One region of the Priestia sp. SB1 genome, then DNA from elsewhere that is predicted to be linked to it. Evidence: riboswitches for the same ligand, from Rfam matches in the RefSeq annotation. Region 1 holds a riboswitch; the other holds the start of a gene.

Region 1 (4,597 bases):
AATGAAGGAACAACTTTCTTTATCAAACTGCCAAAGTAAACACATGCTAAATAACAGTTTGTCTTCGGCTGAAATAATAAGAATAGCAAAGAGATGTGATTCATTGGAGAATCACATCTCTTTATTTTTTTCTATAAACAAGTCTAAAAGAGAAGGAATTGGCATATAGTATGTTTTGTGTGCAATGATCTACATAGGAGGTTCTTTCTTCATGATTGACGTGTTAAGAAGAATATTGGTTGTATTAGTGATGGGATTGTGTATAGGTCTTTTATTTTTGGGCGGGCAAATGGTAAAGGCAGAAGAGAAGCAGTGGGAGTGGCCGGTTGAAGGAGTCTTAACTGATATATTTGGTTCTCGTCACGCCAAACACTTTGGAATCGATATAGCAGCACCTGTTGGTACACAGGTGTATGCTGTTGCAAAAGGAGTGGTGAGCCGCTCTTATTATTCAAATACATACGGGCAAGTTGTTTTTATCAAACAAACGAATGGATACGAAACGGTCTATGCTCATCTAGAGAAACGACTTGTTGCAGAAGGAAATTCTGTAGCCCCAGGTCAAAACATTGGATGGGTTGGCAATACAGGACGATCTTCAGGTGCACATTTGCATTTTGAAGTTCATCAAGGAAGTTGGAATCCGGATAAAACCAATGCGGTAAACCCACTCGCCAAATTGGACAAGCAAAAACTATCGGCATACGTAAAAAACGATTTAGCTGCCACGGTTTTTCAGCAGTTACATCAGGCTTCTGATAACTGTATTCTTATCCATCAAGGAGATACATTATCTGAACTTGCGGCCAAATATGAAGTCGATGTGGAGCAGCTAAGAAAGTGGAATCATTTAGAGAACACCGCTTTAAATGCAGGACAAGTGTTAAAAATAAGTCCATAAAAAAAGAGCCGCTAAGGCTCTTTTTTCAATGTCACAACTCAATGCGCTGTATGGTCACAATTTCGCTTGTTTGTTTTAATGAAGTGATGACAGAATCATCTAAAAGTTTATCAAACGTGAGCATCATAATGGCTTCTCCGCCTTTTTGCTTACGGCCCACTTGCATGGTAGCAATGTTAATACGTAAATCTCCAAGTACTTTCCCTACATTTCCAATAACTCCGGGCTGATCACTGTGACGGATATAAAGAAGATGTCCTTCTGGATAAAAATCAATATCAAACGAATCAATATTAACAATTCGAGGTCCATATCCTGCTATATAAGTGCCCGTAATCGTAAATGTACGCTGTTCGCCTGTTACTGTAACGTCAATTATATTAGAATATCCTTGCGTATCTTCCGATGTTTTTTCACCAAATGTAATTCCTCGTTCTTTGGCAATCATAGAAGCATTGACTTCGTTAACAGGTGAGTCAATACGATGGGTTAAAAAGCCTGATAACAAGCTCCGTGTAATATAAGTGGTTTCTAAATCCGTCACTGTACCTCCGTAGGAGATCGAGATATGCTGAACGGGTTCTCGCATGCATTGAGATAAAATAGCTCCCATTTGTTTAGTAAGGCTCGTAAACGGCTGAATTTTTTCAAAAACTTCTTTAGAAAGCGTTGGTAAATTAATGGATGAACTTACAGGATTACCTTCTAGAAAATGCAGAACGTCATGTGCCACGTCTTCAGCAACGTTAAGCTGGGCTTCTTTTGTAGAAGCTCCTAAATGGGGAGTTGTAATAACTTGATCAAAATGTAACAAAGGGTTATCAATCGGCGGTTCAACTTCAAATACGTCAATAGCTGCACCTTGAACATGGTCAATTTCTAAATAATGAACTAAGGCTTTTTCATCAATGATCCCGCCGCGTGCGCAGTTTAATAAAAATACACCCTTCTTTGTTTTGGCTAATGTTTCATGATTGAGCAATCCCTTGGTTTCTTTCGTAAGCGGAGTGTGTACGGTAATTACATCCGCTGCTGCTAGTAATTCATCCAGGGATAATAGTTCTACGCCTAGCTTTTCAGCTCGGGAAGAGGTTAAAAAAGGATCGTAAACGTGAACGCTCATATTGAAGGCTTTTGCGCGTTTAGCAAGCTCTGAGCCAATTCGTCCAAATCCGATAATGCCCAGGTGTTTGCGATTAAGCTCTGTTCCAACAAATGCTGAGCGGTTCCATTCGCGCGCTTTGACTGAAGCATTTCCTTGGGGGATATGCCGAAACAAGCTAGCCATCATAGCAAATGTATGTTCCGCCGTTGAAATGGTATTTCCGTTCGGCGCGTTAATAACGACAACCCCTCGTTTGGTTGAGGCTTCAATATCAATATTATCGACACCTACTCCAGCGCGAGCAACAATTTTTAAATTCGGCATTTTTGCCAGCAAATCCTCTGTAACCGTCGTAGCACTCCGTACTAAAAGCGCATCGTACGTATGCAAATCATTCTCAACTTCTTCAACTTTTTTTCGCGTAAGATTCACATGAGGAGCTTCAAGTAGTGGAGCAAGACCTTCATTGCTAATTGAATCAGCTACTAATACGTTATACATGACGTGAACATCTCCCTTGGATTTTACTATCATCAAATATTTGATAATTTACCATGTTAAAAAAATTCTGTCAATTATATTTTTTAAACTTTACAATTAGTTATCAAATACACAATTGTAAACGTAAAATTGAAACTATAAATATGTCATAATGTTGTTGGTTATGCACTTATTTCCTTATTTTACATATAAAACAGTAATGAAGTTTATAAAAGACATCAATTTAATAGGAATTAAAAAAACTTCTTTATTTACTTTTAATTCGAGATAACATATAATAAATTCATAATTAAATATTGGTCTATCTTCGGGGCAGGGTGAAATTCCCGACCGGCGGTAAAAAAACAAATTGTTTTGAGCCCGCGAGCTTATATGTAATACATACGAGCAGATTTGGTGAAATTCCAAAGCCGACAGTACAGTCTGGATGGGAGAAGGTGGAGGTTCAGCGTTCAAAACCTAATGTGATGAACGTTTATTAAATATGCCTGCCATGTCTCCTCTCAACGAATCATTTGTTGGGAGGTTTTTGCGTGGGGATATGAAGTTGAACCTTTCTTCTTTGAAGAGTGGATCACAAAGAAGGAGAGAGGCAAGATGCAACAAAGTAAGAAAACTCAAAAGCTGGTTATACTAGGAATGTTAAGCAGTATTGCTTACATTTTAATGATGATTAATTTTCCGATTCCTGGATTACCTCCGTTTTTAACAATTGATTTTAGCGAAATTCCTGCACTCGTAGCAGCACTTGTATTTGGACCTATGGCTGCTGTTATAGTAGAAGGAATAAAAAATTTATTGAATTATTTAATTCAAGGAAGTGCTACAGGGGTTCCGGTTGGTCAAGTGGCGAACTTTGTAGCTGGTTTACTGTTCGTTCTTCCTGTATCATATATGTTCCGTCGATTTAAAACAGCTAAAGGCGTAACGATAGGTTTGGTTACGGGTACGGTTGTAATGACGGTACTCATGGCTGTCTTAAATTATTATGTCTTTTTACCAGCGTATACAATCTTCTTACAATCGCCAGAAATGTCTAGTGAACAAGCGCGTCAATATATCGTTGCAGGTATTTTGCCGTTTAACTTAATAAAAGGAGCAGCAACAGGGGTTATTTTTGTCTTATTGTTTTCAAAAATGAAGCAATGGATCACGCGCCGCGTTGCTGTTTAATTCAATCGCTCTCCCGGGGAGAGCGATTTTTATATATAAAAAAACCTGCAGCATGTACTATACTACAGGTTTGTTCAATACTTATTCGAATTTATTAGCATCGCCTTCGAATTTTTCATCCGCTACGCGAATTGAATCCGTAGGGCAGCCTTCCATTGCATCCATCATATCATCTTCTAGATCTTCTGGAATTTCTACTACACCTTGGTTATCATCTAATGTTACGAATGCAATACCTTCATCATCATAATCATAAATGTCTGGTGCTGCTGCTCCGCAAGCGCCGCATGCGATGCAAGTATCTTTATCAACAATTGTATATTTTGGCATAACAAGACCTCCTGTAAAGTGTTCGAAAATTTCTTATTATATAATCTCTTCGCGAATCAAGAGTGAAATTTCTCCTTATTCATTGTAAAATGATTTATAAAACTTTTCAATAGAAAAGTCACTGAGAATGCTTATCAAATCAAGGTTTCTTCACTTATCCAAACGTTTTGATACATAAAGGAAAGAGCTAAAAAGCCTTTATCTCACATGCTATTGGTCACTTTTGGTACAATGAATGAGAAAGGAAGTTGACACCTTTGAATTATATTCAAGTTAGCATTTTATTTTGTATAAAACAGTTAAAAGGTGAGCGAACCGCCTATGGTATTTATCATTTATTAACAGGTAAAAAGTCAGCGCAAACAATTCAAGACGGAAAAATTTTTGGAATCTCTTTTCTTTTTCAGTCATTTCTTTACTTAGATAAACGGTCTTTTGAAACCTGCGTTGCATATTTAAAAGAACAGCAGTATATCGAAGAAACTGAAAATCAAAAGTATGTGATGACAGATAAGGGACGAACACGCCTTGAAGATGAACTGACGGCTCGGCCCTTTCATCCAGCTTTAGACGGATGGAAATTCGCA
Region 2 (4,597 bases), on a different contig from region 1:
CATACATACCAAATCTTTGAAATACTAAAGCCTATAGTCATTAAAACGCCTGTATAAATTGTTTTCCACCAGTGATGTGTATAAATATCCCAGTGTAAAAATAATTCTTCAATCCCCATAAACATAGCCGAAATGATTAAAATATAGCGAAATTTCAATTGATAAGCAGCTACCACCATAGCCATGATTGGAAAAGCAAACGTTTGAGAAGTTAAGGACCCAAACAAATTATCAAAATATTCATTGGTCATAAAATCAGGATCGTACTCGTAACTTTCAAACAACACAAATACAACATACTCTAGTACATAAGCCATTCCAATGATAAAAAAAAGCAAAACGACTAGCTTTTTATCTTTTTTACGTATGAATACTGTAAGCAAAACGGCTGTGCTGATAATAATCAATGCAAAAAAAGCAGTATAATGAGGCATAGACGTCTCCCTTTTACGACCTAATTATTACTTAGAGTAAGACGTTTTAGCTAAATTATACATAGCTAGCTGCTATTCAAAAGAGATTGAGACATACTACATCAATCCAATCTAAAGGCGAACAAATCGGATACATGAGATAGTATGGATCGCTTGCTGCACTGCAGGTGATTTCCCTGCAAGGCTGCGCTTTCCCTACAGGAGCCTTCGCCCTGCTCTCCACTCAACAGTTAGAAGCCTACATACAGGAAACCTACGTTGTAATGTAACCCTAACCATGAAAAAATCCGAACGATTCATCGTTCGGATCTTCTTTCAACTACCATATTTTTGTTTCAGCCTCTTTTAACTCACAAAAACTGGAACGTCCTCTATTATCCTTCAATCATTTTTGAAAGGTTAGCCATTTCGATAGCTGATGCTGCAGCTTCCCATCCTTTGTTTCCTGCTTTTGTTCCTGCACGTTCAATTGCTTGCTCAATTGTTTCAGTTGTTAATACACCAAAGATAATTGGTACGCCTGTTTGTAAGCTTTGAGATGCAACGCCTTTTGCTACTTCATTACATACAAAATCAAAGTGGGGAGTAGCTCCTCGAATAACCGTTCCTAGAGTAATAACCGCGTCATATTTTTTAGATTCAGCTAATTTTTTAGCGATTAATGGAATTTCATAAGCGCCCGGTACCCAAGCCACGTCTACATCTTCATCAGCTACGCCGTGACGTTTAAGCGCATCTTCTGCTCCACTAAGTAAACGCCCTGTAATAAATTCATTAAAACGCCCTACCACGATTCCGATTTTTAATCCTGTGCCAACTAAATTTCCTTCATATAAATGATTCATCTCTTGTTCCTCCTGCTAGTAGTAATATATAGTTATTTACATTTCTTTTCATGAATTAGCTTCATTTGTTAAAACGAAAAAAAGTGTAAACTTATAAATGTAATAAATGACCTAGTTTTTTAGCTTTGGTATCTAAGTATTTTTTATTGGCATCCACTGCCGGCATTTGAAGAGGCACTCTCTCTACCACTTCAAGGTCGTAGCCTTTTAGCCCAGTAATTTTGCGAGGATTGTTCGTTAAAAGCTTCATTTGTTTGACTCCAAGGTCCTTTAAGATTTGAGCACCGATTCCATACTCTCGTAAATCCGCAGCAAACCCGAGTTTTTCATTCGCTTCTACGGTATCGTATCCTTCTTCCTGCAGCTTATATGCTCTTAGCTTATTTAATAAGCCAATACCTCTGCCCTCTTGACGCATATACAGCAGAATGCCGCGTTCTTCTTCTTCAATTTGCGTAAGAGCCGCGTGAAGCTGAGGACCGCAGTCACAGCGCTCAGAGCCAAACACATCTCCAGTCAAGCACTCGGAGTGAACACGCACGAGAACGGGGCTATTATGATCGATATCACCCTTGATAAGAGCCACATGTTCTTTATTATCAAGTTTGTTTGTATATCCTACAGCCTTAAAATCACCAAATGCCGTAGGTAAGCTTACTTCTACTTCACGGCTAATCAGCTGGTCATGTTTGCGGCGGTAGGCAATCAAATCTTTTATTGTAATCATTTTTAAATCAAATTGCTCTGCAATCTTTGTTAAATCCGGTACGCGTGCCATTGTTCCATCTTCATTCATGATTTCACAAATAACACCCGCAGGCTTTCCTCCTGCTAACACGGCTAAATCAACAGCGGCCTCTGTATGACCCGCACGCTGCAGAACGCCCCCGTCTTTTGCAATCAACGGAAAAATGTGTCCTGGTCGTTGGAAATCACTTGCTACCGTTGCTTCATTTACAAGAGCCATAACGGTAGCAGAACGTTCGTATGCACTGATACCTGTTGTACTTGAAATATGATCAATACTTACTGTAAATGCTGTTCCATGGACATCCGTATTGTTCGCTACCATCGGGTGAAGATTCAATTTATGCGCAATTTCTTCATTAACAGGTGTACAAATTAATCCTCTTCCATGAGTAGCCATAAAGTTAATAACCTCAGGCGTCGTTTTTTCAGCTAATGCAATAAAATCTCCTTCATTTTCTCGATCTTCATCATCGCATACAATAACCACTTTTCCCTTTTTCAACTCTTCAATGGCTTCTTCTACTTTATGAAACATCTCTTTCACCTCACTGTTAATTTGTAAAACCATGCTGCTGCAATAAATCCTTCATATTACCTGAACGATTCGAGGCGCCAGGAGTTGACTTGTTAGCCATCATCTGATGCATATATTTAGCTAACATATCGCATTCAATATTCACCTTGTCTCCTCGCTGTTTGTCTCCCACGACTGTGTGAAGTACCGTATGAGGAATAAGAGAAATAGTAAATGATTGGTTGCTGACATCAAAAATAGTAAGACTTGTTCCGTCTACAGAAACAGATCCTTTTAACATCATAAATTCACGAAGTTCAGGATCCACTTGAATTTCATAATAAAAGGCATTTCCTTTACGTGTTTTGCTTACAATGGTTCCAATTCCATCAACGTGTCCGCTGACGAAATGCCCTCCAAACCGGCCATTTGCAGCCATCGCCCGTTCTAAGTTAACACGTGATCCAACGGTTAGAAGCTGCAGGGTACTTGCTTTAATCGTCTCCGGCATGACGTCGACCGTAAATTCATTTTGAGAGTAAGCCGTTACGGTTAAACAAACGCCGTTAACTGAAATACTGTCCCCTAAGTTCACATCTTCTAACACGGTCTTCGCATCAATCGTAAGAACAATTGCTTCTGTAGCCTTTTGAATCCGTTTTATTTTTCCAATTTCTTCAATAATACCTGTGAACATTTTCTTCACCTGCTTTGGCGCTATTCCAACTTCTTATGCCGTTTTGAAATAGCAGCTGCTTTTTTTTCATATTTATCTTTCCCCCAACCACTGAAAATAAAAAAGCCCCTTGAACAAATGTCCAAGGGGTCGGCTGAGCTGAATCAGTTTTATCTATGCAAAATTCCGCTAATTGTATACGAAATAAACAGTTATGTTTTGTGTACAAAAACAAGGGTAGCTTTAAAAAAGGCAAACCTGTCCCTTATTAATACAACACAAAAAAACAACTGTGCTTCCTGATCCTTCTCCCATCCAGACTTTTACTGTCGGCTCTAGATTTTAACTAGATCCACCGCTAACATACATCGTATGAAAACGGGTCACGGGCTTAAAAGCATATGCTTTATCACCGCCGGTTGGGACTTACACCCGACCCCGAAGGATAATATATTCGACTGCTAGAGTCTTATTTGTTTTACATTATAGCAAAGTAAAATCGACTTGTCACATCATTTAACTTCGTTTTTTCACATCTGTTCTTTAAAATCTATCTTTTAGCTTATTTTTTCTTTTTTAATACATAGCATCCATACAAAAGCTAGTCCAATATAGCCAAATATCGGATACAAAAACTCAAGAAGCTGAGCATATCCAAATTGCCCGATAATAAAGCATGCCAAGATAATAAACGCAAAAGCTTGTTTGTCATTCAGGGGAAGAAATGATTGAAGCTGTTTAGCGATTCCAAATACATTTCCAATCAATGTAGTAAAAATCTCGCCTAACACAACTACCGTAAATAAAACATTCACCCACACTGAGATATTTTTAACAACGGCACTCATAGGAATATCAAGTTGAAATGAATAAGGCAAATTGGAAAGGGCAAGATGAGTAGAAACAAGCATAAACGTAAGTACACATCCTCCTATTACGGCCCCTTTTTTGATCACGCTCTTATCTTTCACGGAGCTTCCTAATGGAACTAAAACGGCCTGAGCCAAAGCTAGATTTAGGGAAATATATAAAAAGGGACTAACCGCCCACTTCCACTGTGTGACGAGCGTTAAGTCTGGCTTCGTTTGAATCAGTGAGAAATAGCTGACATTTGGCACAAAGATGATAAAAGCAAATGAAAGCATCATCGGCACAACAAGAGAATTAACCATTAAAATACCGTTAATTCCTCTTGCGATAAATATATAAGTTAAAACAATTGTACAAATCATCCCAACAGGAGGCCACAGCCCGAACTGTTCTTTTCCTATTGCCCCCGTACTCGCTAGCATGACTGAAGTTACTCCAAATAAAATGACGATCATTACACCGTTTACCGCTTTTCCAAGTACATCACCAAATAAATATGTATTAAGCT

Evidence for each region. Region 1 has a riboswitch for FMN ahead of WKH56_RS02520 (ECF transporter S component). Riboswitches for the same ligand answer to the same signal wherever they lie in the genome.
Region 2: linked by a shared signal. The riboswitch ahead of ribE (riboflavin synthase) and the one ahead of WKH56_RS02520 (ECF transporter S component) in region 1 are both predicted to bind FMN.

Annotation. Positions count from the first base shown of each region.
Region 1 is NZ_JBBJSS010000001.1:494,389-498,985, reverse strand. Features, by position in the region: gene WKH56_RS02535 (ATP-binding protein) at 1-39, shown strand, start outside; gene WKH56_RS02530 (peptidoglycan DD-metalloendopeptidase family protein) at 212-901, shown strand; gene serA (phosphoglycerate dehydrogenase) at 933-2,507, opposite strand; FMN riboswitch at 2,807-2,950, shown strand; gene WKH56_RS02520 (ECF transporter S component) at 3,105-3,680, shown strand; gene WKH56_RS02515 (ferredoxin) at 3,762-4,010, opposite strand; gene WKH56_RS02510 (YpbB family protein) at 4,268-4,597, shown strand, end outside.
Region 2 is NZ_JBBJSS010000003.1:203,077-207,673, forward strand. Features, by position in the region: gene WKH56_RS11660 (hypothetical protein) at 1-434, opposite strand, end outside; gene ribH (6,7-dimethyl-8-ribityllumazine synthase) at 809-1,279, opposite strand; gene WKH56_RS11670 (bifunctional 3,4-dihydroxy-2-butanone-4-phosphate synthase/GTP cyclohydrolase II) at 1,371-2,564, opposite strand; gene ribE (riboflavin synthase) at 2,581-3,240, opposite strand; FMN riboswitch at 3,519-3,669, opposite strand; gene WKH56_RS11680 (YkvI family membrane protein) at 3,777-4,597, opposite strand, start outside.